Regions from separate parts of the Streptomyces sp. NPDC001068 genome, predicted to be linked through region 4. Evidence: riboswitches for the same ligand, from Rfam matches in the RefSeq annotation. Region 4 holds a riboswitch; each other region holds the start of a gene.
The links. Region 4 has a riboswitch for cyclic di-AMP ahead of ACFY3I_RS08250 (NlpC/P60 family protein). Riboswitches for the same ligand answer to the same signal wherever they lie in the genome.

Region 1 (3,623 bases), on a different contig from region 4:
GACCGGCACGTACGGCCCGCCACCGCCACCGCGGTCGTCGTCGGCGACCTGACCGGCATCGACCTGGACGAACTGCTCGGCCAGACCCTGGGCGCCTGGCACGGCACCGCCGGCCGGCCCCGGCCGGTGCCCCAGGTCTCCGCGGACGACACCGGCCGGGTCGTCATCGTGGACCGCCCCGGCGCCGTCCAGACCCAGCTGCTCATCGGCCGCGTGGGCGCCGACCGGCACGACCGGGTCTGGCCCGCCCAGGTGCTCGGCACCTACTGCCTGGGCGGCACCCTCACCTCCCGCCTGGACCGTGTCCTGCGCGAGGAGAAGGGCTACACCTACGGCGTCCGCGCCTTCGGGCAGGTGCTGCGGTCCGCCCCCGACGGCAGCGGCGCCTCGATGCTCGCCATCAGCGGCTCCGTGGACACCCCGAACACCGGCCCGGCGCTCCAGGACCTGTGGACGGTGCTGCGCACCCTCGCCTCCGGCGGACTCACCGACGCCGAGCGCGACGTCGCCGTGCAGAACCTGGTCGGCGTGGCGCCGCTGAAGTACGAGACCGCGGCGGCCGTCGCCGGCACCCTGGCCGACCAGGTCGAGCAGCACCTGCCGGACGACTTCCAGGCCACGCTCTACCGGCAACTGGCCGCCACCGGCACCGTGGAGGCCACCGCGGCGGTCGTGAACGCCTTCCCGGTCGACCACCTGGTCACCGTCCTGGTCGGCGACGCGGCGCAGATCAGGGAGCCGGTCGAGGCCCTCGGCATCGGCGAAGTGACGGTCGTCGCCGCGGAGTAGCCGGGCGACGCCCCGCGCGTGAACGGAGCCCTGGTGACCACCCGGCCACCAGGGCTCTGAAATGTCCGGATTGGTGCGGAGGTTGCCTGTCTGCCCTGTGGGATGCGCGACAAAATCCGCGTTCCGTTTGAGGATTGCGAGGACGCCCTCGTAGGTTCTTCCAGGCTGTCCGCACGACACTGCGCCGCGCCCGCGGCACCGGACAGTCATCGCCGAGTCCCCGTACGGCGCGAGCCAGGGGAGCCGGGGACCCACGCAGTCCCTGGGGTGAATCGGGCGCCCGCGCTAGTCGCGAGGGGGCCCGTAGGAGACCTTCCTGCTCCGAACCCGTCAGCTAACCCGGTAGGCGAGAGGGAAGGAAAGGACCAGCCTCTACATGGCGTTCATGTGCGCCTCCGGGAAGCACCGTCGTCCCGGCCGGGTGAAGCGCACCACCGCGCAGGCCGCCGGCATCGCGGCCCTCACCACCACCGGTGTCATCGGCACCGTCTCGGCGGCCCCCGCGCTCGCCGCGGAGAACTCCGTCCAGCAGACCGGCCTCACGCCGGTGATCACGGTCAGTGACTCGGTCGTCGAACAGATCGACGCCCAGGCCGCCGCGCAGACGGCCGCCGCCGAGCGCGAGGCGGCCGAGAAGGCGGCCCGCGAGAAGGCCGCGGCGAAGGCCGAGAAGGAGCACGCGGCCGCGGCGCGTGCCGCGCGGGAGGCCGAGCGCAAGCGTCTCAACGCCTTCGTCGTGCCGGTCACCGACTCGTACGTCTCCACCGGCTACAAGACCGGCGGCTCCCTGTGGTCCTCCGGCGCCCACACGGGCATCGACTTCCACGCGGCCACCGGCACCGAGGTGCACGCGGTCGGTACCGGCACGGTGGTCTCCACCGGCTGGGGCGGGTCGTACGGCAACCAGATCGTCATCAAGATGGCCGACGGCATGTACACCCAGTACGGCCACCTGTCGTCGATCGGTGTCTCGGTGGGCCAGAAGGTCACCCCGGGCGAGCGGATAGCCCTGTCCGGCGCGACCGGCAACGTGACCGGCCCCCACCTCCACTTCGAGGCTCGTACGACCCCGGAGTACGGCTCGGACGTCGACCCGGTCGCCTACCTCCGCAAGCACGGCGTCGACGTCTGACCCGAGCGCGGCGGCAAGCATGTGACGCCGTCCGACGAGCTTTCCGAAAGCCCCGGCCTCCACGCCGGGGCTTTCGTCGTTTCCGTGACCTCGGTGTCCAAAAAATACGCATGGATTCAAGGCCCCCTTCGGAAATTCCGGCCCATTGCAATAGAGTCACGGAACGGACGTCACTCGGCGGCTTTTCACGGGGACCAGGGCGGAGGTCGGACATGCGTATTCCGGCGCACTCGGTATGCACGGCGATCCGGGACGACATCGTCGCGGGGGTCCATGAGCGCGGCAGCCGGCTCACCGAGGAAGTCCTGGCCCGCCGCTACGGCGTCTCGCGCGTCCCCGTCCGCGAGGCCCTGCGCACCCTGGAGGCCGAGGGGTTCGTGGTGACGCGCCGGCACGCGGGCGCGTGCGTCGTGGAACCGACCGAGCAGGAGGCCGCCGACCTGCTGGAGATGCGTCTGCTCCTGGAGCCGCTCGGCGCCTCCCGGGCCGCGCAGCGCCGTACCGAGGCGCACCTCAAGGTGCTGCGCGGACTGGTCAGGCTGGGTCAGGAGCGGGCCCGCAGGGGCGGCAGCGAGGATCTGCGGTCGCTGGGCGGCTGGTTCCACGAGACGCTCGCCCAGGCGACCGGCAGTCATGCCCTGACCTCGGCACTCACCCAACTGCGGCACAAGATCGCCTGGATGTACGTCGTCGCGGCGCCCGCCGACCCGGTGGGGTCCTGGGCCGAGCACGGCGCCATCGTGGACGCGGTGGCGCGCGGCGACGGCGAGCGCGCGCGGGCGCTCACCGCGCTGCACACCGAGCGGTCCACGCTCTCCCACCGGCTGCGCTTCTCCGGCGGCACGGACCGGGGCGGTGGTGTGAGGACTTCGCAACATCCCGTAAACATGTCGGGCCCGCGGCATTAACACGGGCGCCGTATACAAAGAGATGTAATTCGGCGGAGCGGTCTTTCCGCTGCCTTTATCTGTGCGTGCCGGTAATTCCCGGTGACGCGCCATTCGTGTGCCCGGCGTGAATTTTCCCGCGCCATGTGGAACACGGGTGCCGCGCCGACCGCCGCCGAGGCCGCGTGATCCCTGCGACGAAAACAACGGGAACTACCGGAACAACGGGAACGGCAGACGACGGAAACCCGGACGCCGGAAACCCGCACGGCGGAAACGGCGGGGCCGCGCCGCCCTCGCAGGGGTGGCGCGGCCCGGTGGTGCGGGAGCCGTGCGGCTCAGACGGTCTCGGGGAGTTCCTCGAGACCCTCGCCGACCAGCTTGGCCAGGCGGTCGAGAGCGGCGTCCGCGCCCTCGGCGTCGGAGGCGAGGACGATCTCCTCGCCGCCCTGCGCACCCAGGCCCAGGACAGCCAGCATGGAGGCCGCGTTGACGGGGTCGCCCCCGGCCTTGGCGATGGTCACCGGGACGCCTGTGGCCGTGGCGGCTCGGACGAAGATGGAAGCGGGGCGGGCGTGGAGGCCCTCGGCCCAGCCGACGTTGACGCGGCGCTCAGCCATGTGATGCTGCCCTTCGGTTTTCAGGGTTGTCTAGACCAGTTTCCCATATCGTGAAGCATGCCCGGAGCGGGACATGGGTCCCCCGGGTGTGTCGCCGGACCGCGGCCTCGGTCCGGCTTCCGTCCTCCACAGACTGCCTCGCGCCCCTGTCGGACGCGAGCCGTACTCTGGGGCCCATGCAGACCCCGGCGGACC
Region 2 (3,623 bases), on a different contig from region 4:
ACGCGTACGAGGAGCTGGCGAAGGCCCCGAACGATCACCTGCTGGGCTGACCCCGGCCCAACCCGTGTGACTTCGGTGCTTGCGATGGCGTATGCTGGTTTCACCGACGCGGGGTGGAGCAGCTCGGTAGCTCGCTGGGCTCATAACCCAGAGGTCGCAGGTTCAAATCCTGTCCCCGCTACTGAAGACCAGGGCCGGAATCCGAGAATCAGGATTCCGGCCCTGAGTCGTACGGCGGCGCGTGCCCGGTACGTGTCCGTCATCACACCCGTCCGTGCTCATCCGCCCGGCCCACAGCATTCGCCCCCGCCCGCTCGCAGCCGCAAATCTGGACGGACACGCTTCGGACACCCGGGACATGTGGGGAGTCGTTCGGTGGACCATGGACAGGCGCAGGAGGGCAGGTCCGCGACCGCTCGCACCCTGGCCCGGTTCCTGCCCGCCCTGCTGATCGTCTCCGGCGTCTGCTACGACAGGCTCACCCCGGTCGGGTACACGGCCGTCCCCTTCTTCACGGCGGCTCCGCTGATCGCCGCGCCCCTCGCGTCCCTGCGCACCACCGTCCTGACCGGAATCGCGTCCTTCCTCGCCACCTACGCCGTGCACGCCCGGTTCGGGTTCGGGCCGGACGCGGACGCCGTCACCGAGATGGTGACCGTGGCCACGGTCGCAGCCCTCGCGGCCGGCATCAACCGGATCGTCCGCCTCGGCGACCGGCGGCTCGCCTCCGCCCGCGAGGTCGCCGAGGCGGCGCAGCGGGCGGTGCTGCCCGAGCCCGCCGAGCGGATCGGCGGCTTCGAGATCGCCGCGCGCTACGAGGCGGCCCAGGAGGGCACCTTCATCGGCGGCGACCTGTACGCGGTCCAGGACACCCCCTTCGGCGTGCGGCTGGTCGTCGGCGACGTGCGCGGCAAGGGCATGGGCGCGGTCGCCGCGGTGGCGGTGGTCATCGGCGCGTTCCGGGAGGCCGCCGAGCAGGAGGTCACCCTGGAGGGGGTGGCGGGGCGGCTGGAGCGGGCGATGACCCGCGAGTGCGTCCGGCGTGGCGGAGTCGACGCGTACGAGGGGTTCACCACCGCCGTGCTCGCCGAACTCCCGCACGGGGACGGCACGGTCCGGATCGTCAACCGGGGACATCCGCCGCCCCTGCTGCTGCACGGTGACGGCGTGGTCTTCCCGGTGCGAGTGCCGGAGGCCGCGCTGCCGCTGGGGATGGGCGAGTTGGGGGACGGGCCGGACCGGGCCGCCGAGCACCCGTTCCCGAGCGGGGCCACGCTGCTGCTGCACACCGACGGCCTCTCCGAGGCGCGGGACGCGCGCGGCGTGTTCTACGACCCCGAGCGACGGCTGACCGGGCGGGCCCTCACCGCCCCCGGTCCGCTGCTGGCCCGGATCGCCGCCGAGGTGCGCCGGCACACCGGGGGCGGCATGACGGACGACATGGCGCTGCTCGCGGTGCGGCGGCCCTGAACGCGATCACGGGGCCGTACTGCGGATGGTCACCCACGGTGCGCGGACGGAAGCCGTCCGCATAACGTCTGAGTCACCATCAAAACTGCTGTGACTCCTGAGCTGTACAGAACACATGGTCAACTCGACCGTTTTTGACCGTTCGTAGCAGGTAAGTCCACGCCTTGAAAGCGTAATGATCAAGGAGAACGGCTTGGAATCTGATAGCCGGGTCTATTAACGTTCGATAACGCAGCGCGGTCGTCACAGCCGTCACCCGCGACGGCTCCGCGCGCACGCGCCGAATCCCGCAAGGGAACCGGGGAACCACCACCTTGGGGTGAATCGCACTAATACCACCGGGTAGAAATCGGTCGGTATACGCGCGTAGGAGACCTTCCTGCTCCGAACCCGTCAGCTAACCCGGTAGGCAGCGGAAGGAAAGGAGTGCGCCCGCGTGGCGTCCAACCGGCCTGCTCCGACAGCCCCGTTCGTGCCCAGCCAGCGTCAGCCCGAGGCCTACGGCCTCGGTGGACAGCGCACCGACGAGGGCCCCTGGGAGGAGTGGAACCCCACCGAGGAGTCCCTCGCCCCGGTACGCGGCCGGCACCGCGTCGCCAAGCAGCGCGGCGGAGGCCTCGCGCGGAGCTCCACGGTTCTCGGCGTCGGCGTCATCGCCGCCGTCGGCGCGGGCGGCATGGCCAGCGCCAACACCGGCAAGCCGCCGGTCTCCATCTCGCTGCCCGACCTGCCGTCCTCCGTCGACTCCCTGCTCGGCGACGACGGCGGCCACCAGGCGGCCCCCACCGCGCTCAGCAGCGTCACCACGGCGACCGCCACCGACGCCGACTCCTCCTCCGACGCCGGTGAGGCGCTGCGCAGCCGGATCATCGCCCAGGCCGAGCAGCAGCAGACCCAGATCGACGTGAAGGCCACCGCCAAGGCCGTCGCCGCCGCCGACAAGGCGGTCTCCGACGCGGAGGCGAAGGCGGAGAAGGCCGCGGCGACCCAGGCCGCCGACGCCAAGGAGAAGGCGCAGGCCGCCGAGAAGGCGCAGGCCGAGCAGAAGCGGCTCGCCGCGCTGGCCAAGCAGTACACGCTGCCGGTCGTCTCCTACACGATCACCGGCACCTTCGGCCAGGCCGGCTCCATGTGGGCCTCCGGCTACCACACCGGCCTCGACTTCGCCGCCCCCACCGGGACCCTGATCAAGGCCGTGCACAGCGGCACCGTCACGGAGGCCGGCTGGGCCGGCTCGTACGGCTACCGCACGATCCTCACCCTCGACGACGGCACCGAGCTGTGGTTCTGCCACCAGTCCTCGATCGGCGTCAAGGTCGGCCAGAAGGTCGCCACCGGTGACGTCATCGGGCGGGTCGGCGCCACCGGCAACGTCACCGGCCCGCACCTCCACCTGGAGGTCCACCCCGGCGGCCAGGCCACCGGCATCGACCCGATGACCTGGCTGCGCGGCAAGGGCCTGAACCCCTGACGGACCCCCACTGATCCCCGGCGGCCCTGACGACGACCCCCCGACGTCAGGGCTGCCGGTCCGGTGCGTCCGGGGGACGGTGTCCGGGACCGGGCGACGCCTTCCGCATTTGCGAGAACGCCTTCCGTCGCGACGCCTTCCGCTTTTACGAGAACGCCTTCCGCAGCGACGCCTTCCGCTTTTACGAGAACTTCGCGTTGTGGCGGCATCGGACCCCCGGCCGACGATGTTGAACTGAGGCATGACCTCTACTCCGGACTCCTCCGCCTCCCCCTCCGCTTCCCGCCCTCTGCGCAAGCTCGGTGCCTCCGACCTGGAGGTATTCCCGCTCTGCCTGGGCGGCAACGTCTTCGGCTGGACCGCCGACGAGGCCACGTCCTTCGCCGTCCTCGACGCGTACACGGCAGCGGGCGGCAACTTCGTGGACACCGCCGACTCTTACTCGGCCTGGATCGAGGGCCACCAGGGCGGCGAGTCCGAGACCGTCATCGGCAAGTGGGTCAAGGCGCGCGGCAACCGCTCGGACGTCGTCATCGCGACGAAGGTCAGCCAGCACCCCGACTACCCGGGTCTGTCGGGCGCCAACATCAAGGCCGCCGCGGACGCCTCACTGCGGCGCCTGGGGACCGACTACATCGACCTCTACTACACCCACTTCGACAAGCCCGAGATCCCGGTCGAG
Region 3 (3,623 bases), on a different contig from region 4:
CAGCACATCTTGTTCGGCGACAGCGGAATCCCGGCTCGACACCCTCCCAGCGTTCTGTACATCCTGTACGTTCCTTACCGAGAGTTCGGCCGCTGAGACAGCTCAGCCGCGAGGAGGGGTACGCCATGACCCGACCGTCCGCCCGCTACGTCCTGCCCGAGTTCACCGAACGCACCCCCGCCGGGCAGCGCACCCTGGATCCGTACGCGAAGCTGCTGGAGGAGCGGATCGTCTTTCTCGGCACACCCGTCGACGAGACCTCCGCCAACGACGTGACGGCGCAGTTCATGCACCTGGAGCACGCCTCGCCGGACCGGGACATCTCGCTGTACATCAACTCCCCGGGCGGCTCGTTCAGCGCGATGACCGCGATCTACGACACCGTCGGGTACGTCACCTGCGACGTGGAGACGATCTGCCTGGGCCAGGCCGGGGCGTCGGCCGCGGTGCTGCTCGCGGCGGGCACCCCGGGCAAACGGTCCATGCTGCCGGGCGCGCGGATCGTGCTCCGGCAGCCGTCGCTGCCGGAACCGGTACAGGGCCGGCCGAGTGATCTGGCCATCCAGGTGGCGGAGTTGGAGCGGACCCGAGCGCTGCTGGAGGAGATGCTCGTCCGGCACACCGGGCGTACCGCCGCCCAGGTCCACCGGGATCTGGAGCGGGACCTCGTACTGGACGCGCCGGCCGCGCTGGCGTACGGGCTGGTGGACCGCGTCGTGCCCAGCCGCAGGAGCATGCTCGGCCTGCCGGACGCGGGGTGAGCGCCCGATGCCGCTGCCGGAGCTGCCACCGCTGCCCGCGCTGACCCGGGCCGAGGGCGAGCTGATCGACCGCTACCTGGACGTCGTCGACCTGCTGGGCCGGATCAACCCGGCACAGAACGAGGACACCTATCGTGGGCTGCGCGCCGCGCAGGCGCTGGTGCGCGCGGCGGCAGAGCTGCGCGACGCGCTCGCCCTGATGCACGGGCGGGGCGAGTCGGAGCTCCACGGGGACACGCTGGCACGCGCTTTGCGGGTGCTCGACGGTGAGCGCCGGACCGCGCGCGTCGTACTCCCGCCCGACTGCGTACGGTGAGGCCCGCCGAAGTCCGGTGCACCACGTCCACCGGCCGACGGGGCCGGAGTTGAAACGACCCAAAGGGGTTACGGCTGTTCGGCGGAGCGTGGCGTGGTTTTACCTGACCGACGAGACCGCTCAGGATGCGCGCGAGAGAGCGCCCGCGAGGGGCTGCGCCGCAGGTCCGGGGCTACGCAGGCCAGTTGACGAATATTCGAACACACCCCTGTCCACCCGAACGGGTGGGTGGTGAGTAACCCCACAAATAACCGGTTCCGTTGGGATTTTCGGACACACGTAGGTGAAGATCCCTGTCTGACGACAAGCCCCCGCCACAGCGGCGGGGCGATCCGGGCGGACGCCGAGTCCTGCCGCCGCCCGGATGACCGGTCGACGGAAGTGGATCGGCAGGAGTGGAGGACCCGAGCACGACGGGTCGCCGGCACGGTCGAAGTCCGACCGGACCGCGCAGCCCTTGGGGTGAAGCCGTGGAAACACGGCCGGGCAACTTCGCCAGCCCGAATCCGACAGGTCATCCTTCACAGGCGGCTGACGAAGGGTTGCGCATGACTGCGCTCAATCGTGTCCCGTCGCTGATGGCACGGGCCGGCACGGCCTCGGCACTCACCATCGCCGCCGTGGGCGGCTCCATCGTGATCCCCGGTGTCGCCTCCGACGCCTCGGCCGCCACGATGGCGACGAAGGCACTTCAGGTCGCGGCCTCGAAGAAGGGCTCGCCCTACAGGTGGGGTGCCACCGGACCGAACCGGTTCGACTGCTCCGGGCTCACGCTGTACTCGTTCAAGAAGGCGGGCAAGAAGCTCCCGCGTACGGCGGCCCAGCAGTACAACAAGACCCGTCACATCTCGGCCGGCAACCGCAAGGCCGGGGACCTGGTCTTCTTCCACTCGGGCTCCAGCGTGTACCACGTCGGCATCTACGCCGGGAAGGGAAAGATCTGGCACGCCCCGAAGACCGGGGACGTGGTGAAGCTCCAGAAGATCTGGACGCGCAGCGTCTGGTACGGCCGGGTCAGCTGACCCGCCCGGAACCACCCCGCGGCCGGCCGGCAGGAACTCAGGGCTACGGTTCCTGTTGGCCGGCCGCGGTGACCGTGCCGGCCGGGACGGCCCAGGGCAGCTCGATGAAGACGGTCTTCCCGCCCTCCCGGGTGGGACGCACCCGGAGCCTGCCACCGCACTCCGCGGTGAGCCAGCGGATGATGACCATGCCGCGCCCGTTGTCCTGCTGGACCGCGGCCGGGAGTCTCTTGGGGAAGCGCGGGTGGCTGTCCGTGACGCCGATGCGCAGCCGTTCGTCACGGTCGAGGACGAGGTCCACCGTGAAGGTGGGGGACTGCCCGAAGGTGTGCTGCACCGCGTTGGTGGCGAGCTCGGAGACGATGAGGCGGATGGTGTCCGCGGTCTCCGTCCGGGGTGACAGCCCCCATTCCGCGAGGGTGCCAAGCGCGTAGGAACGGGCCGTGGACACCGAGGCGGGATCGCTCGGCAGAGTGATGGATGCTTCCAGGTGGTCTGCCATGGCGACGTCGTCCCTTTCCCACGGGACCGTGGTCCGACACGGTGCGGATGGTTCGAGTACGGTCCCGGACTGGTGCTTCTTCGCCAGACTGCCATTACCGGGGCGGCCAGGGGAGCGATCCACCAAGATATGCATATATCTGTCGCTCGATGCGGTGAACTCTGCGACCTCAGAGCGTATTTGGGTGACCCGGAAGGAGTAAGGAGTAGCCCATGCAGAACGGTCCCGCGGTGCGCCGCCGGAAACTCGGCGCCGAGCTGCGCACACTGCGCACCGGCGCCGGCCTCACGAGCGGCGAGGCCGCCCGCCTGGTGGGCTGGCATCAGTCGAAGGTGAGCCGGATCGAAACCGGCGCCAGTGGTGTGAAACCGGCCGATGTGCGGTTACTCCTCGACGCCTACGGTGTGGCCGAGGAACAACTGCGCGAGTTGCTGCTGGTGTTGGCGGGGTCGGAGGACACCGCCGGGCGGCACCACTGGTGGCACGCCTATCGCGGGGTCCTGCCGCCCACCTATCGCGATTTCATCAGCCTGGAGTCGCAGGCCCGCGCCATGCGCACGCTGGAGACCTCCGTCGTGCCGGGGCTGCTGCAGACCCCGGAGTACGCGCGCGCCGTGACCCGGGCGGCCGTCGACGGGCTCGACGACGAGGCGCTGGACGCCCTCGTGAAGGTGCGTCTGGCCAGGCAGGACGTGCTGCGAAACCATCCGCCGCTGGAGCTGAGCGCGGTGCTGGACGAGGCCGTGCTGCGCCGGGAGGTGGGCGGCCCGGGGGTGATGGCGCGTCAGCTGGAGCGGCTGGCGGCGGCGGCCCGGCTGCCCCAGGTACGGCTCCAGGTGCTGCCGTTCTCGGCCGGAGCGCATATCGGCATCACCGGGCCTTTCGTAATCTTCTCATTTCCGAGCACTTCTGATCTGGACGTGGTTGTTCTCGACCAGTTGACGAGTAGCCTCTACCTCGAACGGAAAGAAGACCTCCAGTCCTACACGGAGGCCTTCAACTCCCTTCAGATGCACGCCCTT
Region 4 (3,623 bases):
GCGGGAGTCGCCAGCATCGCCCACGGCGGGTCCGTCACCGCCGCGGGCATGGGCGCGGCGGCGGCGTAACCGGCGGCTGTGGGCTGCGTTCCGGCCGCGTAGGCGCCCAGGTCGACCGCGGGAGCCGCGGGGAAGGCCTCGGTGCCGAAACCGGCCGACGGCATGGCGGCCGACGGCATGGCGCCCGACGGCATGGCGGGAGCCGCCATGTACGCGGCCGGCCCGGCGGGGACCTGAGCGGCCGGGGCCGCCATGGTCCCGGCCGCCATGCCGTAGCCGCCGGCGGTGTACGGCGCCTCCGCGGTGAACGCCGGCGCCCCGAGATGGGCGGCCGCCGCGTCCGGCGCCATGACCGGGAACGCGCCGTTGTCCATCAGGCCCGGGAGGGGCGCGGAGACCTGGAAGGCGCCCATGTCGGTGGGGGCCATGGTCTGGAAGGCGCCCATGTCGGTGGGGGCCATGGTCTGGAAGGCGCCCATGTCGGTGGGGGCCATGGTCTGGAAGGCACCCATGTCGGCCGGGGCCATGGTCTGGAAGGGGCCCATGTCCGCGGAGGCCGTGGCTTGGAATGCAGCCGTGTCCGCGGGGACCCCGGCCGGGAAGGCCTCCGTGTTCGCCGGGGTCGCGGCCGGGAAGGCACCCGTGTCGTCCGGCATCGGGAACGTGCCGGTGGCGCCCGGCGTCATGACCCGGAAGGAACCGGTGTCGCCGAGGGTCGCGGTGGGGGGCGGAGCGGTGTCCATGGCGGGCGCGGCCGGCACGTCGCCGGTGCCGCCCGGCGTCATGACCCGGAAACCGGGCGGGGCCGCCGGAAGCCGGGACGGTGCGCTGCCCGGGGTGATGATCCGGAAGGTGCCGGTGTCCGTCGGGGACACGATCGGGATGCCCCCGGTGTCCGTCACGGCCGTCTCCGGCGACGCTCCGGTGTCGCCGTATCGTCCCGGCGCCCCGGCGGGAGCCGGCCGCCGCGCCGGGACCCGGGCCTCGGGCGTGGTCCAGAGGGCCTGGGCGACCGGTGCCGCCTGCGGGGCCTGGGCGGGCGCGGCCGGTTCGAGCGCCGCGACCGCCCGCTGTCCGGTGCGCTGCGACAGCAGCTCCCGCGCCTTGGCGATCTTCAGCTGGCTCCTGGTCTTGGACGTGCCGGGCGTGGCGCGCCGCGGCGCGGCGGCGGGCAGTGCCCTGGGCGCGTCGGACGAGCCGGGCGGCAGGGCCGCGGGGGACCCGGCCGTCAGTTCCCGCCCGGGGCGCGCCGCCGGCTCGCGGACGACCTCGATGTCACTGTTCGCGGAGGGTCCCGCGGTCAGCTCAGGCCGGGACGGGCCGGAGCCCTCCACCTGGCCGAGCAGGTCGGCCGCCATCGGGCTGACGGGCCGGCGTGGTCCGGGGCGGGCGGGCTGCCGGTCGGCCGGCAGCGCAGCGGGGACGCTCGGCCCGAGCCGTGAGCGTGCCGTGTCGAACCACTCCCGCGCGATGCTCTCGAGGCCCGGGTCGTCACGCCGGGGCCGCTTGAACAGCGGGACACCGCGGGACCGCGAGCCCCCGTTCATCGCGCGCGTGGCGTTGTAGTTCCCGGTGGCGTTCTCGGCCTGGTCGTAGAGGTTGTCGATCCGCTGTCGAACCTCGTCACGGCTCTCGGGCGCCATGGGGGTCGTGCTCCTTCCGTACTCCGCCGACCGGGTTAGCTGTCGGGTTCGGGCGGGTCGATCCGGAAGGCATGCCCTACGGCCCCTGCCTGAGAAGGCGGTCGGCCGATTCACCCCAGTGGTTCCGTTGGGTCCCCGGCTCCGGGAGGCCCCGTTGGGCACCGGATTGGGCGGAGGCCGCGCGGCCCGGCGGGATTCGCCGGGGGGAGCCGAACGGCCTGCCCGTCAACTTAGCCAACTTGTGTCACTCGTGTGAAGGTTGGAGTGGCTAATGTCCGATACGTAATTGTGATGTTCGTCGTAGTGCTCGACGGCGGGGGGCGCTGCCGCGGGCGGTCCCACGGGCTGCTTCCTATGAGAACACCGTGAATTCGTGGGGTGGTTGAACACGGAGGCGCCGCGCCGCGTATCAGGCGGGGGGATTTCCATGCCCGGCCGACCACGACACGCAGGGGAACGACCTTGAGACCCAACAGGCGCAGACGCCCGACCGGCGCACAACGCGCGACCTTCGCAGCGGTCGCCCTGATGCTCGGTGGCGGAACACTGGTCGCGGTGAACGTCTACGCCTCGGCCACCGAAGGGGGTTCGGACCAGTCCGGAGCGACCGCCAACGCTCAGGTGCTGTCCGCGCCCACCGTCTACTGCCCCGACGTCGGAAGCCGTCTGACCGACGTGCCCGACGCGGCCCGTGCCGACGTCGACGGTGAACTCGCGCAACTGGACCAGCAGATCGTGGCCGCCTACCAGCAGCTCAAGGACTCGGCGGCGGCGATCCAGCAGGACCCCGGTGCCGCCGACCGGACGATCCTGGAGCCGCTGAAGGAGAAGCGCTCCGAGTCCCTCCAGCGCATCGCCGACGCCATCGACCGCGAGGGGGACCGGCCCCAGGGCCTCGACGACCTCGCGGCGTGCACGCTGCACTCCTCGGACCAGGGCGGCGGCCAGTCCGCCTCGCCGCAGGGCGGTGAGACACCGGGCCAGGGCGCGAGTGCGAGCGCGAGCGCGAGTGCCGGCACGGGCGTCGGAGGGCAGGGCGGCAACGGCCCGGTCGCCGCCGACTACGCCGACATCACCGGTGTGCAGCCCAACGTCGCGAACCCGGCCGAGCGGTCCGGCGGCTCCACCGGCACCTTCTCCTCCAGCTGCGGGGTCAACGCCAACGGCCTGTTCAACTCGGACAACGTGATCGTGGCGCCCGGCGTCTCCAACGGCGCCCACCACTTCCACGACTACATCGGCAACCAGTCCAACAACGCGTTCGCCAGCGACGACGACCTCGCGAAGGCCGACACCAGCTGTGCGGACCGGGGCGACAGGTCGACGTACTACTGGCCGGTGCTGCGGCTGCAGAACGGCAAGCAGGAGCGGGACGCCGACAAGCCGGGCGGCGGTACCGAGGGCAACGCCGGGCAGATCGTGACGGCGAAGGAGGTCACCCTCACTTTCGAGGGGAACCCGACCTCGAAGGTCACCGAGATGCCGCGGCTGCTGCGCATCATCACCGGTGACGCCAAGTCCTTCGTCAACGGCCCGGCCAACGCCAACGCCTCCTGGAGCTGCACCGGTTTCGAGGACCGGCAGCTCAAGGACAAGTACCCGCTGTGCCCCAAGGGCAGTGACGTGGTGCGCACGTTCAGGTTCCAGAGCTGCTGGGACGGCCGGAACATCGACAGCGCCAACCACCGCACCCACGTGGCGTTCGAGGCCGCCGACGGCAGCTGCCCGAACGGCTTCCAGGCCATCCCGCAGCTGGTGCAGCGCATCGTCTACGCCGTGGACGCGCCGAGCCTTCAGGACGGCGGCCGTACGGTCCCGCTGTTCGCGGTGGACTCGTTCCCCGAGCAGCTCCACAAGCCGGTGACCGACCACGGCGACTTCATCAACGTCTTCGACGAGGACCTGATGCGGAAGATGGTCGACTGCATCAACTCCGGCCGCACCTGCGGGGCCGGGGCCGGCGAGCAGCCGCCGTCGCAG

Region 1: it holds a riboswitch for cyclic di-AMP, as region 4 does, so the genes downstream of both, ACFY3I_RS04815 (M23 family metallopeptidase) here and ACFY3I_RS08250 (NlpC/P60 family protein) in region 4, are expected to answer to the same signal.
Region 2: it holds a riboswitch for cyclic di-AMP, as region 4 does, so the genes downstream of both, ACFY3I_RS24665 (M23 family metallopeptidase) here and ACFY3I_RS08250 (NlpC/P60 family protein) in region 4, are expected to answer to the same signal.
Region 3: it holds a riboswitch for cyclic di-AMP, as region 4 does, so the genes downstream of both, ACFY3I_RS33650 (C40 family peptidase) here and ACFY3I_RS08250 (NlpC/P60 family protein) in region 4, are expected to answer to the same signal.

The regions. Positions count from the first base shown of each region.
Region 1 is NZ_JBIAYD010000001.1:1,119,809-1,123,431, reverse strand. It holds gene ACFY3I_RS04820 (M16 family metallopeptidase) at 1-789, shown strand, start outside; cyclic di-AMP (ydaO/yuaA leader) riboswitch at 990-1,153, shown strand; gene ACFY3I_RS04815 (M23 family metallopeptidase) at 1,166-1,921, shown strand; gene ACFY3I_RS04810 (GntR family transcriptional regulator) at 2,134-2,829, shown strand; gene ACFY3I_RS04805 (HPr family phosphocarrier protein) at 3,147-3,428, opposite strand; gene ACFY3I_RS04800 (GNAT family N-acetyltransferase) at 3,605-3,623, shown strand, end outside.
Region 2 is NZ_JBIAYD010000008.1:457,409-461,031, forward strand. It holds gene ACFY3I_RS24650 (dihydrofolate reductase family protein) at 1-50, shown strand, start outside; tRNA gene ACFY3I_RS24655 (tRNA-Met) at 108-181, shown strand; gene ACFY3I_RS24660 (PP2C family protein-serine/threonine phosphatase) at 376-1,470, shown strand; cyclic di-AMP (ydaO/yuaA leader) riboswitch at 1,739-1,899, shown strand; gene ACFY3I_RS24665 (M23 family metallopeptidase) at 1,907-2,941, shown strand; gene ACFY3I_RS24670 (aldo/keto reductase) at 3,183-3,623, shown strand, end outside.
Region 3 is NZ_JBIAYD010000013.1:190,329-193,951, reverse strand. It holds gene ACFY3I_RS33660 (ATP-dependent Clp protease proteolytic subunit) at 126-761, shown strand; gene ACFY3I_RS33655 (hypothetical protein) at 769-1,077, shown strand; cyclic di-AMP (ydaO/yuaA leader) riboswitch at 1,409-1,622, shown strand; gene ACFY3I_RS33650 (C40 family peptidase) at 1,626-2,099, shown strand; gene ACFY3I_RS33645 (ATP-binding protein) at 2,143-2,601, opposite strand; gene ACFY3I_RS33640 (helix-turn-helix domain-containing protein) at 2,814-3,623, shown strand, end outside.
Region 4 is NZ_JBIAYD010000002.1:702,448-706,070, reverse strand. It holds gene ACFY3I_RS08250 (NlpC/P60 family protein) at 1-1,643, opposite strand, end outside; cyclic di-AMP (ydaO/yuaA leader) riboswitch at 1,652-1,826, opposite strand; gene ACFY3I_RS08245 (DUF1996 domain-containing protein) at 2,172-3,623, shown strand, end outside.